Regions from separate parts of the Solibacillus sp. FSL K6-1523 genome, predicted to be linked through region 1. Evidence: riboswitches for the same ligand, from Rfam matches in the RefSeq annotation. Region 1 holds a riboswitch; each other region holds the start of a gene.
What was found. A riboswitch is a leader RNA that binds a small molecule or an ion and turns the genes downstream of it on or off. The one in region 1 is predicted to bind cobalamin.
Positions count from the first base shown of each region.

Region 2: it holds a riboswitch for cobalamin, as region 1 does, so the genes downstream of both, MHI10_RS05910 (hypothetical protein) here and MHI10_RS15145 (glutaredoxin family protein) in region 1, are expected to answer to the same signal.
Region 3: it holds a riboswitch for cobalamin, as region 1 does, so the genes downstream of both, MHI10_RS02585 (ABC transporter substrate-binding protein) here and MHI10_RS15145 (glutaredoxin family protein) in region 1, are expected to answer to the same signal.
Region 4: it holds a riboswitch for cobalamin, as region 1 does, so the genes downstream of both, MHI10_RS00925 (class I SAM-dependent methyltransferase) here and MHI10_RS15145 (glutaredoxin family protein) in region 1, are expected to answer to the same signal.

Region 1 is NZ_JBBOSU010000001.1:3,136,852-3,141,099, forward strand. It holds gene nrdE (class 1b ribonucleoside-diphosphate reductase subunit alpha) at 1-1,633, opposite strand, end outside; gene nrdI (class Ib ribonucleoside-diphosphate reductase assembly flavoprotein NrdI) at 1,630-1,989, opposite strand; gene MHI10_RS15145 (glutaredoxin family protein) at 1,986-2,210, opposite strand; cobalamin riboswitch at 2,340-2,517, opposite strand; gene MHI10_RS15150 (MFS transporter) at 3,000-4,248, opposite strand, start outside.
Region 2 is NZ_JBBOSU010000001.1:1,287,785-1,292,032, forward strand. It holds gene MHI10_RS05900 (MarR family winged helix-turn-helix transcriptional regulator) at 1-142, shown strand, start outside; gene MHI10_RS05905 (hypothetical protein) at 330-1,217, shown strand; cobalamin riboswitch at 1,373-1,554, shown strand; gene MHI10_RS05910 (hypothetical protein) at 1,695-2,243, shown strand; gene MHI10_RS05915 (ABC transporter substrate-binding protein) at 2,240-3,196, shown strand; gene MHI10_RS05920 (bifunctional adenosylcobinamide kinase/adenosylcobinamide-phosphate guanylyltransferase) at 3,455-3,997, shown strand; gene MHI10_RS05925 (adenosylcobinamide-GDP ribazoletransferase) at 4,001-4,248, shown strand, end outside.
Region 3 is NZ_JBBOSU010000001.1:541,727-545,974, reverse strand. It holds gene MHI10_RS02595 (adenosylcobinamide amidohydrolase) at 1-286, opposite strand, end outside; gene MHI10_RS02590 (FecCD family ABC transporter permease) at 286-1,284, opposite strand; gene MHI10_RS02585 (ABC transporter substrate-binding protein) at 1,277-2,239, opposite strand; cobalamin riboswitch at 2,387-2,588, opposite strand; gene MHI10_RS02580 (polysaccharide deacetylase family protein) at 2,933-3,877, shown strand; gene MHI10_RS02575 (amino acid ABC transporter ATP-binding protein) at 3,995-4,248, opposite strand, start outside.
Region 4 is NZ_JBBOSU010000001.1:179,373-183,620, forward strand. It holds gene MHI10_RS00920 (cobyric acid synthase) at 1-1,430, shown strand, start outside; cobalamin riboswitch at 1,406-1,582, shown strand; gene MHI10_RS00925 (class I SAM-dependent methyltransferase) at 1,881-2,711, shown strand; gene MHI10_RS00930 (FecCD family ABC transporter permease) at 2,708-3,748, shown strand; gene MHI10_RS00935 (ABC transporter ATP-binding protein) at 3,750-4,248, shown strand, end outside.

The DNA.
Region 1 (4,248 bases):
CAAGTGCTTTTAACACGACAGGCGAAAGTTCTTTTTCTTCTGCATTTACATATTGATCGAAATAAATGCCTGAAGCGTATTCACTATCCTCAAATCGGTAAAATGTTTCGCCATTCGCTTTGGCAATTTCCATTGATGATTGAAGTGAGTAGTAGTTCATCGCTTCCATAAAACGATCTATAAAATCAACAGAATCCTTCGAGCCGTACATGATTTCCTCAGTAACAAGATGGCCATGAAGATTCATACAACCAAGCCCTACGGAATGCATTAATTCATTTGCTTTTACAACAGACGGTACATTTTTTATGTTCGTCATTTGGGAAACATTCGTTAATAAACGCATCGCCGTATCGACTAACGCTCCAAAATCATTCACTTTCGTTGCTGCATGGATATCGATTGAACCTAAGTTACAAGATACATCTAGCCCGTATTCATTCGGTTGATCTTGGTCCGTAATTAAACTTGTTTGCTGTACTTGTAAAATTTCAGTACATAGGTTGGACATTTTCACACGGCCAATATTTTTAAGTGGATGCACATCATTGACATTATCATCAAAAATTTCAAATGGATAACCCGATTCAAATTGTGCTTTTTTCACTTCCGTATAAAGTTTACGTGCATTTAAACGCTTGATTTTACGAATTTTCGGATTGTCTAGTAACTCATAATACATTTCCGAAATTGAAATCTCAGACATGCGCTTGCCGTATTCTTTAAAAATATCGTATGGACTAAATAGCACTATATCTTTATCACGTTTCATAAGGTTAAAGAAAATACTCGGAATAATAATACCTGTCGATAAAGTAGCGAGGCGAATTTTATCATCCGCATTCGGTTTTTTTGAAGAAATGAAATTTTCAACGTCCGCATGGAAAATATTTAAATAGACAACGCCCGAACCATTTCGTTGTCCCAGCTGATTGGAATAACTAAACGAGTTTTCCAAAAGTTTCGCTACTGGCATTACACCACTTGCACGGTTTAAAATTTCTTTAATTGGATCTCCTAATGGACGTAAATCAGTTAAGTTCACGCCAACCCCACCGCCAAGGCGTGAAAGTTCTAAACAATAGCCAATATTTTCAGAAATACTATTCATCGAGTCATCCATCGATAATTTAAAGCAACTTACTAATTCACCACGTGCTTTTTTTCCACTATTTAATGCAGTCGGCGTTGCAGGTTGATACGCTTCCATAATCGCTTCTACAGAACGTTCTGCTAAAATTTTGTCACCTTTTGCTAAATACAAGGCAATAATGACAATGCGGTCTTCATATTTTTCTAAAATTTCTTCCCCGTCACGACTTTTCATTGCATAGCTATCGTAAAATTTGCTCGCACTCATAAAAGATGGGAAACGGAAATTATAATCATACGCTTTTTTGTACAAATGTTTAATAAATTCCATCTCATACATGTCGATAAATTCTTTTTCATAGTAACCTTCATCAACTAAATAGCGAATTTTTTCTTCTAGATCAATAAAATAACGTAAACGGACATTTACATATTCTAAAAAGTAACGGCGCGTTGCCTCATGATCTTTTTCTAACTCTAGTTGACCCGTTGTACTATAACGATTCAATACATCATTATTCAGCTTTAAATATGTTTTCATGCTAATACCCTCGTTTCATAAAATGCTTGTATCACGTCATAGTCTGCCTGATAACCCCTTAAATCTAATTTACACACTAAAGGTACTTCATAAGTGTCCGCAATTTTTTCTCCAGCAGCGCCAAATTGCGTATGTCCAAAATTACTATTACCACTCACAACTACCCCTTTACAAAATGCTCGGTTCTCTTCTAAAAAATGAGATACTTTTGCAGGGACAGCTCCTAATCCATCTGTGTAAGTGATTAATAAATAAGGCTCTTTCAATAGTAATCCTTCCGAAATTTCAATGGATTCCTTTTCTAACTTCGAAACAACACTACGCACATTCCCTGTACGACTCGCGTAAACAATCATTGCGTAATCAACTCAATTTGAGCAATAATCTCCTTAACATCTGCTGTAAACGTTCCATCCACTTCAAGAACAGGTACACTCAAAAGCCCAGCTTCCATAATTTTTTGTTTTGCTTGCTCATCATGATCAATATTAATAATTTCCGCTTCAAGTCCTGCATTTTGCAATTCAGATTTCACCCAAAGACATTTCGGACAAATTGTTTTCGTATAAAGTTTCATAATAAATTCCTCTTTTCTTAAATAATAAAATAAAAAGGCCGTCTCTTTTTACAGAGACAGCCTAAAATGGAAACGTTAATAATACCTAAAAGTGGTGACGTCCCCATTTCCCAGTCCCCGAAGAAATGATTGATTGGTTTTCTAAAGGCAGGTCTCCTGGCTTTGCTTCATTCTCTGATTACCTTCCCATACGAATGTACAGTGGATTTAATCATCGTCAGCTTCACAGTTGCGGGGACAGCGTCGGTATTGCACCGAACTTCCCTTTTAAACTACATATAGTAGTACCTTCAAAAAACAAACACAATATATTGTTGTTGGATAGCCCTTAGTGTACCATCCTTCAAATGAAAAGTAAATCTCAAATAACGATTACCATAAATATGTATTGGTTTAGTATAATAATTCATCAAAATTTTTACCAAAATAGAGTATATCATAAATGGAGCAACACCAAAATCTGTTCTTGCCACATAGCCCTTTTTAGAATGGAAATCAGCTGCAAAGTATAAGAGGTTGGCAAATTTGGCTATAAAATGAGGGAAATTGGCTATTATAACGTGGAATGGCTATTAACTGCATTGTTTTGACTATAACCTGCTGATGTTTGGCTATTAGCGATCAGAATATGGCTATAATTTGCGTAATTTTGGCTATCAAGGCCGACTACTTGGCTATTAACCGGAAATCCCAGCAATAAAAAATCAGGGACGCTTTTCAACCGTCCCTGATTTTTTATAAGGCTTCGCTAAACTGCTATGGAATTTTTTATTTTTCAGCTGACAAAGATTATAAACTATTCGCAGGAGCTTTTACTTTTGTGACTTTATTAGACGTTACGCGCTTCTCCACCGCGTAGTCTGCACGTTCTTCACGAATAAAACTCATCGCTATTGCACCAAAAATTGCCGCAATACCAATTGCCATAAAGTTAATTTGTGGCTGGAGATTAAACGTTAATAAAATGCCCATATACGTTGGGGCAACGATGGAACCAATACGTCCAAAAGCCATTGTACTACCAAGTGCTGCAGCGCGAACATCGACTGAATAATATTCCGCCACATAAGCATTCGACATATTTTGTAAACCAAGTGAAGCAGCACCAATAATAACAATTAGCCCATAAGCAAGATAAATATTTTTTGAAAAACCAATCAATGTCAGTGATACCGCTCCAACTAAATAAAGCGGGATAAGGACACGTTTGAAACCAAAATATTTAATGAAATTACCGAATACCATTGTGCCAGCAATTGAACCGAATTGTAGCGCTACAATAAACATCAAACTCGATTTTAAGTCATAGCCTGCATTCATCATTAATGTTGGAAGCCATGTATTTAAAGAATACATTAAGATAAATGTACAGAAGCATGATAACCAAAACATCGTTGTACTTAAAGCAAGTTTATTTTTGAACAGATCACGTACTGGAGACTTTTGACTTGCTAGCTGCTCGGCAAATGTAAATTGAACATCTTTCGGAAGCGTCGGCTCTATTTTTCGAAGAACAGCAGCAAGCGCTTTCGTATCCTTTTGTTGAACTAAAGAATTAAGGGATTCTGGAATGATACGCACGATAAAAGGCAAAATAAGAAGTGGTAAACCAGCAATCCAATAAACAGGTTGCCAACCGAATTTTTCTAGAAATACTTGGCCACTAAATGAGGCAAGCATCGCACCTACAGAGTACCCGCAAAAAATGAATGAAATAATGGCCGCACGATGTTTTGTCGGGGCATATTCTGAAATTAAAGCAGCAACATTCGGCATAACTCCCCCAAATCCTAATCCTGCAATGACACGACAAATGATAAATAAGAGAGGCGTTGTTGCAAATCCAGATAATAATGTAAATAAACTAAAAAGGAAGGTTGTAAAAATAATAATGTTTTTTCTTCCAAAACGATCTGCATACAAGCCGAATAACACCGCACCAATTGCCGTACCGATCGTTGTATAACTACTAATTGACCCCGCTACGATATTAGAGAATCCCCATTCATCCTTTAAAAAAGGAATGGTCGCCCCATAA
Region 2 (4,248 bases), 1.8 Mb from region 1:
CCTTACGCAAGCAGGTATGGATATAAAAGAGGAAGTTCTAAATGTTTGGAGAACGGTTGAACAAGTCTTCACTGAAAATCTTACAGAAGATGAAAAAACTTTATTTTTGGATTTAATGAAAAAGATTTTGAATAAAGGTTAAATATTTACAATATTAATTAATTTTGTAGGAGGAAATCTGAAAGTGGATTTTCCCCTACATATTTTTTTGCACATTTCTATAACTGGTCAAGGTTACATCCATATTTAGCACAATAATGGATGGTCCTTAGTAAAGAAACCGTGGTAAGATTATGGAAATGTTTTCAAATAGGAATGGGGGGAGTTCAATGGAATGGTTAATCCTGCTTGTCGTTTTAATTTGGTTTATATTATTTATACGCAAAAAACGCGCATTTACATTTAGTTTAGCTCCACAAGTATTAGATATAAAATCAATTAAAGGATTAAAAAAGCTCAGTGTCGACTTGGAGCAATCCCTTAATAAAGGTTATATGGAAAATGTAGCGGATCGGGTAAGTAGACAAAATAAGTTAAAGGGAAATGAGTACGGCTGGCGTCTTCTGGATTTGAAACGTTATTTTATTTTGACTTCTCTTTTAAAAGAATCGCCAATGTTTAGTGAGAAAGTCGATGAATTATGGCATGAGATGCTTATGTTTACCCGTGAGTATGAGGACTTTTCAAAAAATTATTTAGGGACAACACTTCATCACAGTCCGAATGTTAATGTGGAACCAGATCCAAATTTACGTGGTTTTTTTGATTGGATATATGCGGAACTTTTCTACATAAGAAAGGAGAACATTCATCTATATAAAGGCTTTTTCAGATTCCCTGTGCCTCCCAATATTATTGATGAATTTAAAGATTTCCCGGAAAATGAATTAATAGATAAATATTTTAAGAGTGATGCCAAGAGTATGCCAGTTGTCCTTTCACTGATTGCATCCATGAAAAAAACGGCAAATAGAGTGAAAGACCATGATAAAAATGCCATACGTGCAATGATGAAGAAAGGGAAAAGTCAGCAAAAATACAACGCAATGCTCATTCCTTTCCTATCTGTTTCCTATTTTCATTATGATGAATTTTATAATTACATGAATGAAAGCAGCAACGGTTCATCAAGTTGTACGAGTTGCGGGTCTGGAAGCTCTTGTAATAGTTGCTCGTCTGGTAGTTCTTGCTCAAGCTGTGGTGGGGGTGGAGATTAATAACTTCCAATTCAACGCGAATCTACATGAGAATACTCTTTTTTATTGTTTTTTTACAGAAAGGTTAGTCAATCAACAGACGTGTTAAAATAACGTTATACCTAAATACTTATTTGCATGTGAACTTTCGTATGGTACAGTATGTTTATCAATTTAATAAGTTTGCAGGAAAAAGTGCTATAAGCATAAATTGGGAATTCGGTGTGAATCCGAAGCTATATCCGTAACTGTGAGCGCTGATAAATACTGATGAAAAGAGACTGCTAAAAAGTGGGGATATTTTCACGTGTATGATAAGCGCAAAGCCAAGACACCAAGCTTTTTCTGATCGTAACAAATACTCTTCGGATTTAAAGAGAATGTGCGGCAGGAATAATCGTAGTTTTCTATTATGATATTTATGATGCCATCCATTTCCTTGGGTGGCATTTTTTTATTGCCGTTACAAATAATTAGAACAAAAGTGAGGGACTTGCATTGAAAAAGGACATGCGTTATTCGTGCTATCCATTTATGCGTGAAAAAATTTCTTTAGTGGATTATGAAATCCGAACAGATTCATTGACGACTAGAATTGGTGCGGTCTTACCAACATTAGTAGAGGATGATAAAGGAAGGATTGTTTTAGAAGACTTGCAAATTATTCAGCCACTTGCTTATCATGTAAATGGTTCTGTACGAGGGAAAATGGCGATTACTTTAGATGATTTAAATTGGTTAAGTGAGCGCTATGATTTTTATGTCAGTCATGTTGAAGACGTGATTCAACAGTTTTTATTGCCACAGGGAATAGAAAGTGCTGTAAGGCTTCATATTTGCCGAAGTGAAGCGAAAAAGTCATACCGTGCTTTACATAAAGTGAGTGAAGAACGAGATGTACCGGAAATTTTATTTGATTTCTTAGGGCTTTTAGCGAATGTATTTTTCGTTATGGCTGTTTATATGAACAAACAACATGCTTATAATGAAATTCCGTTTATTAGTAAATCTTATCCAGTTAAAAAAAGAAAAGAGGAACACCGATGAAAATTAAAATGAAATGGGTTGCACCACTCGCAGCCGCGCTTTTACTAACAGCATGTGGAGTGGATGAAAAAACAGCGAGCCAGCCAAAAGGCGAAGTAAATCAAGAACAGCAAGGATCTAATACGAATGAATCTTATAAAGTTATTGATGATCGTGGTGTAGAAGTGACATTTGATGCTGTACCTGAAACAGTTGTGTCATTACAACCAAGCAATACTGAAATTTTATTTGAATTAGGTGTAGGAGATAAAATTATCGGTGCAACAGATTATGATAGTTACCCAGAAGCTGCCCAAAAGATTGAGCGTGTTTCAACATCTACTGTTATTAATGCAGAACGTATTGTAGAATTAAACCCGGACGTTGTAGTTGCCTATACAGTTGGTGATGAAGCACAAATTAATCAGCTAGAAGATGCTGGATTAAAAGTATTTGTTATCGAATCGGCTGCTCAATTTGAGGATGTATATTCAGATATTATTCAATTATCAGAAGTAATGGGTGTGAAGCCAACTGGTGAACAAATCGTCAAAGATATTCAAACTCAAATTAAAGAAGTACAAGATAGAACAGCTACAATCGCAACAAAGAAAAAAGTATATTACGAAATTTCACCTGCACCAGATCTTTGGACAACAGGTAATGAAACATTCCAACAAGAAATAATGGATGCAGCAGGTGTCGAAAATATTTTTGCAGATCAAAAAAGCTGGATAAGTGTTGCTGAGGAAGATGTTATCCTACGTAATCCCGAAATCATTATTACAACGACGAATTATATAGACGATCCAATCGGTGAAATTATGGGACGCGCTGGCTGGGATAAAATTAGTGCATTGACGAATAAACAAGTGTTTTTAGTTGATGGAGATATTATGTCTCGTCCAGCACCACGAATAGGTCAAGCTGTTCAAATCATGGCAGAAACAGTCTATCCAGAGCTATTTAACTAGATTCAGCGGGGGTTCAAACCCCGGCTGAATTGGGGAACAAAGGCTAAACCCGTCACGTCCTGTGACAACGCCTTTGTGATCAACTTCGTGTTGACCTAAGCCCCGGCGGATGTCACAGATTTTTAAGGGGAGTTTTTCGAGCGAGCTCGAAAAAATCTGGACGCAATTACACCTCGGCGTAATTGATATAAATCTATAATTAGAGAACAGGCTAAGAAAACGGCTTGTTCTTTTACTGCTTTAAGGGGTGAGAAATAAATGATTTTTATTACAGGTGGCGTAAGAAGTGGGAAGAGCGCCTTTGCAGAGCGGTTTGTTCAGCGATATGGACAGGACGCGCGGTATATTTATGTTGCAACAGGTGTCGCGTTTGACCGAGAAATGGAAGCGCGAATTAAACGGCATCAGCTAGACCGCGAACAGCAAGGGTTACACTGGCTAACTGTTGAAATGCAAGTGGAAATACCGGCTGCAATGAAGCAGCTTAATGCTCAGCATGTGCTATTATTTGAATGTGTCACAACATGGCTGGCCAATGTGTTGTATCATACAGAAACGCTTGATAATCGTGAGCAGCGGATTGCGGATTATATATTGGCCTTTCAAGAACAGCTACTTGCATGGCAACAGCAAGGAGTGCGGGTTGTCATTGTATCGAATGAAATATTGGATGAACCACGCTCACCATTTGATGAAGTGGAACTGTACCGAAAGCTGATCGGACAATTTCATCAATGGATTGTGACACATTGTGAATCAGCTTATGAAGTACAATACCAACTTGTACAACAATGGAAATAAGAGGTGAACAAGTTGAAAAATAGTACAATTGGATTTTTATTAGCGTGGCAATTTTTCTCGGCTATTCCCGTGAAAAAATCGTTTGAGATGAACGCAAAAACCGTTACATGGATGTATGCCTTTTTACCGATACTTGGATTACTAATGGGCGGCATATATGCGACAACGGCTTATGGATTATTTACATATAGCGATATTTCACCGTTATTATTAGCAATCATTCTCGTTGTCGGGATGATTGTAGTGACAGG
Region 3 (4,248 bases), 2.6 Mb from region 1:
TCGCATCATAGACAGTATTTGAAAAACTGCTCGCATGTAGTTGAGGGAGTACCGCCATTTTTTTTGCTAACTGTTTCACAGAATAACTTTCAATTGCTTGCCCATCTATGATGATTTGCCCGTCTTGCGGTTTAAGTACACCACTAATAATTTTTAATAGTGTCGATTTGCCGCTACCATTCGGTCCAAGTATTCCAAGAATTTTTCCCTTACCTACTTGAAATGACATGTTTTTGACAATTGGGTTTGCATGATAGCCACCTGAAATATTTTGAACCTTTAGCATCATGCTCCCCCCTTTCTACGCTGTTTAAAGAAAATATAAGCAAATACTGGTGCACCGATAAACGCTGTAATTACACCGATTGGTAGCTCAACTGGCGCAATAATTGTCCGCGATACTAAATCACAAATGACGAGTAAGCTTGCCCCGTTCAATAAGGAAATTGGGAGTAAATGTCGATGATCTGCCCCGATAATACTGCGGACCATATGCGGAATTACAAGACCAACAAAGCCAATTGTACCAGACGCTGCAACAGATGCACCTGTTAGCATCGAACCACCCGCTAAAATCATAAATTTACTACGTTTCACATTAACTCCTAAATATTGCGCACGTTCTTCACCATAAATCATCGCATTTAATTCGCGGCGTTGTAACCAAATAATAACGGTTCCGATAATCGCGAATGGCAAAATCATTTTCACATACGGCCAACCGCGCATTGAAACACTGCCTAAAAGCCAACCGATAATTTCTCGCAACTCTTCTCCTGTTAAGGCGACCATTAACGAAATGCAAGAACCTAAAAAGGAACTAAAAATAACACCTGTTAAAATAAGTGTTTCCATTTTCAGTGTACGGTCTACGATTCGCGCAAAGCTTAATACTGCAATCATCGTTAGTAGCGCACCAATCATACTAAATACAGGTAATGTAAAGGTTCCCAATAATGGAATCGAGATACCTAGGAAAATCGTCATCACAGCACCAACCGAGGCACCTGAAGAAATTCCTAATGTATACGGATCTGCCAGTGGATTTTTAAGCAACCCTTGAAAAGCTGCACCTGCAATCGCTAAAGAAGCTCCGATAATTGCTGCTAAAATGACACGGGGCATTCTGATTTTCCATAAAATACTGTGGGCAACGGGATCAGTCGCCTTGTCCCATAATGTTGCAATCGGAATATTAACCGAGCCAATTGACACACCGAGCCATACGCTTAATAGCAGCAAAACGATTGATACTAAATAAGCGAATGTATATTTTTTATTCACCGAAAACCTCTGGATACATTGTTTGTGCAATTGATTGAATACCTTCTACAATACGAGGTCCTTGACGACTTGTTGTATCCGCATCAATTAAATGAACATTTCCAGATTTCACTGCATCCATTTCTGCATAAGCTGGATTTGATAAAATTGCCTCAATATCGTCTTCGTATGTTACTAAAATCACTTCTGGATTGTCACTTACAAATTGCTCTGCGCTATATTGTAGCCAACCTGGTTGTGTCACACTATTTTTAACACCTACCGTATGAAGCATTTCATTAATAAATGTTCCTGTGCCAACCGCGTATAAATCGGGGTTCGTACCTACAACAATAAATGCCGATTTCCCATCTAAACCAACTGCCTTAGTTGTCATTTCTTCAATATCTTTTTGCATAGTAGCAACCATCTCATCTGCTTGTGCTACCTTGCCTGTTAGTTGCCCAATTTGCTTCATCGTTTCATATGTTTCTTCAAAATTCACCGTATTTTTTACGACAAAAACAGCAATGCCCATTGCTTCTAACTGTTCCATGCCCTTTTCAAAATTGTACATGCCTGATTCATGCGCAAATACGATGTCTGGTTTAAGTGATGCGATTAGCTCTAAATTAAATTCCATGCCGCCTACTTTTTCCTTTGTCGTTGCTTGTTCTGGGAAAGTATCGTTATCTGAAACGCCGACAATTTCTTCATTTAACCCTAAGCCAAATAAAATTTCAGTATTTGAAGGGGCAAGAGAAATAATACGTTCGGGTTGTTTTTCTAATGCTATCTCTCTTCCTAGTGAATCCGTTACCGTTACAGGGAATTGTGCAGCTGCACTATCCTTACCTTTTGCTGTTTTGTTTTGTTCTGTATCATTTGTTGTAGGCTTAGAATCCCCTGTGCCACAACCTACTAGTACGAGCATCGCCATTAAAAAGAGCATTGCTAAACTTTGTATTTTCTTCATTTTATTTTCCTCCTAAATTTTACGTAGCCTATCTAGAACCGTTTTTTCAACCAAAAGAAAGAAGCCTCCAACTTGGGAGACTTCCATTGATGTATGCAAATAATTTCGAATCGATAATTATAAGCCACTCCCGATCCTCGCAGGTTTACTGTTGGCAATGTAGAGGCAGGTCTCCTGGCTCATGCATGAATACTTGTTGATACCTTCCCAAATTTCTTCAGTGGCTTTTTTCAACAAACTCGCATTTACAGTGGCGGGACCGCATCGGACTGAAACCGATTTCCCTTTTAATCCTTATTCATTAATTTGAAAAACTAATTTTTTAAGAACCTTCACATTTCTTATTTAATTGATAGGTTATTCTATTATAGCGGAAGAATGAATGTTTGTATGTAGATAAGAGGGAGTTTTCAGAAACTTCATCACTATTCATTAAATATATAAGTTGAACCTATTTATATAAAATTAATATAAACTTTTTATTTGCCTGACCCGTCAAATAGGTAGAACGTATTTGCGACATGTTGAAAATTAGAAAAAGTGAATATTTTATTATTACAAAACATCGAGAGGTCCACTATCGCTTTGCACTTCAAATAGCAAACACATTCAAATGTCTACTAGTTTCATATAATATACGGAAAAACGAACGTACATAAACACTCAAATTTACAGCAGGAGGATTTAACAATCATGAGAGCACCACAAAATGAGTATGACAAAAGAAGAAAAAAAAGAAGATCACGAATTGTAATGACGATACTGGTTATGCTAATCCCTATTTTTTTTGCTGGTTTTATTGTAGGAAAATCGTATGCTATTAATGAAAAAAGTAGTAAGCAAGATATGACCGAAAAAGTAGAGCCTTCGATTAACCAAGGTAAAGAACAAACTAATCTAAAGGAAGAATCTTTAGAACACTCAAATTCTGAAGTTAACAACAACACCCAACAAGATTCTACAGAGGAGGTAGAAGCCCCAATCAGCCAAGATAAGGAACAAGCAAGTACAGAAGAAATATCTTTAGATAAAGTGGTCTACCTAACATTTGATGATGGTCCTAGCATATTAACAGGCCAATTTCTAGATGTCTTATACGAGCAAAATGTGAAAGTAACCTTTTTCATGCAAGGAAGTAACCTGAAAAAGAAGCATCTCCAGGAAAGTGTAAAACGGGCAACAACAGAAGGACATTATATCGGTGCCCATAGCATGACGCATGAATCCAAAACATTATACAAGGATAATCAGTTTGTACCCGAGATGAACGAAGCGTTAGCACTAATTCATGAGATTACTGGTACAAACCCCCGTTTAGTTCGCCCTCCTTATGGTTCCGCACCAGGGTTGAAAAGTGAACAGATTCGCAATCAAATCGTAGACGCAAACATTAAAGTTTGGGATTGGACAATTGATTCCAATGACTGGTCGTTAAAAGATAATCCATCCCAAATTATAGAGAATATTAAAAGTGGCACAAAAGCTGATAGAGAAGTTGTGCTAATGCACGAAAAACCACAAACTTTGGCGGCACTTCCAGAGATTATTGCATTTTACAGAGAACAGGGGTATAAGTTTGCCGTATACGAAGAAGCTAATCATTTCGCCCTTAACTTTCAGAAGGATGCACGTCTGTAATCTCCTTAATATGGCCTCTACATGGATACACCTGATTATTCAAATATTAGGTTGATCAATAAAGAGGCCGATATGTTATGAATGACATCGCAAGTAAAAATTCACCCATTCCGACCTTTATATATGATACGTATAATCATCCGGCAACACGCGCTGAAGAAAACGTTTTGTCCTCTCTTCTTTTGGTTGGACAAAAATTTCATGTGGCGTGCCTTCCTCTACAATATTTCCCCCATCCATAAAGATAACCCGGTTTGCTACATCGCGTGCGAATGACATTTCATGCGTTACAACAAGCATTGTCGTCCCTTCCTTGGCTATCTCCCTCATAACGGTTAACACCTCTCCAACAAGCTCTGGATCTAATGCTG
Region 4 (4,248 bases), 3.0 Mb from region 1:
TTTGCACAGCACTTTGCCGGATTTTTGCGAATGATGGATTTCGCGTAGCACCGTTCAAATCACAAAATATGGCATTGAATTCATACATTACAAAAAGTGGTGGTGAAATTGGTCGTGCCCAAGGTGTACAAGCAGAAGCCGCTAAAATTGACGCGACAACAGATATGAATCCAATCCTCCTAAAACCAAAAGGGGAAATGATATCTGAAGTGATTTTACATGGAAAACATTTAGCGAATATGGATGCTTTGACATACCGAGAAACATTTGTAGAGGATGTTATGCCAGAAATACGGAAATCACTTGGGCGTCTAAGCGAACAGTTTGAAATTTTAGTATTGGAAGGTGCGGGCAGTCCAGCGGAGATCAATTTGAAAGCACGTGATATTGCGAATATGCGTATGGCACACGAAACCGATGCAAGTGTCATTTTAGTTGCGGATATTGAACGTGGTGGTGTGTTTGCCTCAATCGTTGGTACGTTAGCACTTTTGGATGATGAAGAACGCGCTCGGGTAAAAGGTGTCATTATTAATAAATTCCGAGGGATGAAGGAATTATTGGATAGTGGTGTGGAATGGCTTGAAAACTATACGGGAATTCCTGTTTTAGGTGTTATTCCATATGTGGATGTACAAATTGAAGCGGAGGATTCGATGGCACTATCGAGCTTACGATTAAAAAAACCACAGCAACAAGAATTTGCAATTGATGTTGCGATTATTCGCTTACCTTGTATTTCAAACTTTACAGATGTTGACCCATTATTTGAGGAACCAGGAGTGGGACCTCGGTTTGTGTCTTCATTAAAAGATTTAAAGCAGCCAGATGTCATTATTTTGCCAGGCACTAAAAATACGGTAGAAGATTTTTTGTGGCTACAAGAAAATGGCTTAGCACAAGGCATTTTGAAGCATGCACAAAAAGGTGGAAAAGTCGTAGGTATTTGTGGAGGCTACCAAATGCTTGGAGAAGTCATTCGCGATGAGTCTGCGATTGAAGGAAGTGGTGGCACGTACTTATCACTCGGGCTATTACCAATTGAGACGCATTTTGTAACAGAAAAACAAACCGTACAAGTACATGGCCAAACTGTAACAGGTCACGATGTGAAGGGTTATGAAATCCATTTAGGTCGCAGTGTGGCAACGAAGAAAATGACACCGTTTATTACTTTTGATGATGGTCGACAAGATGGTGTTTATACGGAACAAATTATCGGTACATATGTGCATGGTATCTTCCAAAATCGTCATTTTACACGCGACTATTTCAACCTTATACGCAATGAAAAAAATCTGGAATTAGTTGCTGGGGATGTTGTATCAGATGAGGATCGTCGTGAACAGGCGTATGAACTTTTGGATGAACATGTGCGCCAGCATTTAGATATGAAGAAAGTATACAATTTAATACATTTATCAGTGTAGAAATACGTAAAGGGAAGAGTGATGGAAAGTCACCACGGTACCCGCCACTGTGAAGCGGAGAGTTGTAGCGATACCACTGCAAAATATTTGCGGGAAGGGCTATGAACTTTAGGATGCGAAGTCAGGATACCTGCTGATAAACGGAATATTGTTCTTACGGGAGTATAAGAGCCACTATGCAATACATAATGGCATATTAACTTGCTTCAGCAGAAGTTCTCCACTTCTATTAGTGGGGGATGAATGCCAAGAATGACTTTAATTCAGTGGGAGTTCAATTCCAGGCTGAATCAAGTTAAAGCCCCCGGCGGATGTCACAGATTTTTTAGAGGAGTTTTTCGAGCAAGCTCGAAAAAAAATCTGGACGCAAATACGCCGAGGCGTATTTGATCGTATAAACAATTTGATTTATACGTTTTTTTGTATTTTATAAGAAAGGAGATGCTTGAAATGAAAGGGTCACCTTTACATATCGATTTTGAGAAGCTATGGAAAGAAGGCATGCATAATTGGCACGGTGAAATGCCTGAACGAATGATTGATGATGCATTAGAAGAAGCATTTTGGTCTCAATCGATGCAAAAAAAATCCTATCGCCAAACGGATGCCCATACGAAGCCGATTTATGAAAAAATGCGGAAACATATACCGGAAAATGCGACGTGTTTAGAAATCGGTCCGGGATGGGGAAATTACACCTTTCCATTACGAGAAGATGCTGAAAAGCTAACATTAGTAGATGGTTCAGAAAGTGTTCTTCAATATTTACAACAATATTTTGTAGAAGACGAAGGGGTGCAGTACGTCCATGCAAAATGGGAAGATGCTGAAGTAGAAAAGCATGATGTTGTCATTGGCGTCAATTGTTATTACCGGATCTATGAAATGAATGAGGCATTGTTGAAGATGAATCGCTTGGCAAAAAAGCGCGTCATTATCGGCTTAACAACAGGGCCTATTCAGCCTCATTATGTTGTACTCGATCAACAATTCGGTTATCAAATTAAATATCCAAGGCGTGATTATATTGGAATCGTCAATATGCTTTATCAGCTTGGGATTTATGCAGATTGTGAAATGCTTCCACTAGAACGTACATATCGCTATGCCTCATATGAAGCATTATATACCGCGCAAAGTAAGAAGATTTTAAATGACACGTTTCAGATCGATGATGTAAAAGCAGCACTTGCAGGTTTTATAACGGAAGAAAACGGAGAAATTATCTATCGTCATAAATTTTACGCGGCGATTATTAGTTGGGAGCCTGTGAAGCGATGAAGAACAGGAAATTTTACGTTTGGTTAGTTATGTTATTCGTTATTTTACTTTGCTCAGGAATCGGCGCGATTATGGTTGGTTCTGTAGGCATTACCCCCTCACTTATTATAGAGGTACTCATGTATAAACTTGGTATAGTACCAACTACAAACGCATCGAACGCTCAGCAAATCATTATTATGGAACTGCGTGTGCCGCGTGTCCTACTCGCGATGATTGTAGGTGCATCACTTGCAATTTGTGGTGCAGCCATTCAAGCATTAGTGAAAAACTCGATTGCAGATCCGTATATTTTAGGTGTTTCATCGGGTGCTTCTGTTGGTGCAACATCGGTTATTTTACTCGGTGCATTTAGCTTTCTCGGTGTCTATGCGCTATCATTTGCAGCTTTTTTAGGAGCAATCGCAGCTGTAAGTATCGTTTTTTTACTTGCTCGTATTGGCGGACGAACATCCATGATTCGCTTACTTCTTTCAGGTGTTGCGATTTCTATGGTACTAAGCGCGCTAACGAACTTTATGCTGATGATGTCTAAGGAGCAAGGGGGCATTCAAGCGGTCATGCATTGGATGTTAGGCAGTTTAGGCGGAGCAAAATGGAATAACATTGGAATTCCTGCTGTTGTATTCGTCATCGTTTTTACATTACTAACATTAAGCTATCGCCAATTAAATGCATTATTGCTCGGCACGGAAACAGCTGCAACATTAGGAATTAATATTGAGCGTTTTCGAATTTTTATTATTATTATTGTTTCGTTATTAACGGGTGTTGTTGTAGCGGTTAGTGGAAGTATCGGTTTTGTCGGATTAATCGTTCCTCATATCGTAAGAATGTTAGTCGGCTCAAATTACAAAGTTGTCCTACCTTTAAGTGCATTACTTGGCGCGATTTTTATCGTTTGGGCGGATATGGGCGCACGTATTGCGATTGCACCAGAAGAAATGCCAATTGGAATTATTACAGCGTTATGTGGTAGCCCATTCTTTATTTGGATGCTACGTCGTCAGCGATATGCATTTGGAGAAGGGGAATAAAATGATACAACTTCAAGACCTAGAATATTCTATAGCAGAAAAAGCAATTTTGCGTAATTTGTCCATCACAATTGAGGAAGGGAAATTCATCGGCATCATTGGACCAAATGGTAGTGGTAAAACGACGATGCTAAAAATGATTTATCGTCATTTAAAGCAAACATCGGGTAGTGTGACGCTACATGAAAAGGAAATTTGGGATATCTCCCCTAAAAAACTAGCGCAGCAAATGGCCGTTGTCAGTCAAGAATCTCCGGTGCTCTTTGATTTTACGGTGAAGGACCTCGTTATGATGGGGCGTATACCATATAAAAAATGGCTAAGCTCAGACAATGTGGAAGACTTTAAAATTGTCGAGGAGTGTATGGCACTTTCAAATGTTGGCCATTTAGCGGATCGAACATTCGTCCATTTATCTGGTGGTGAAAAGAAGCGTGTCATGTTAGCTCGCGCATTAGCGCAAAAGGCAAAAATTTTAGTATTAGATGAACCGACAAATC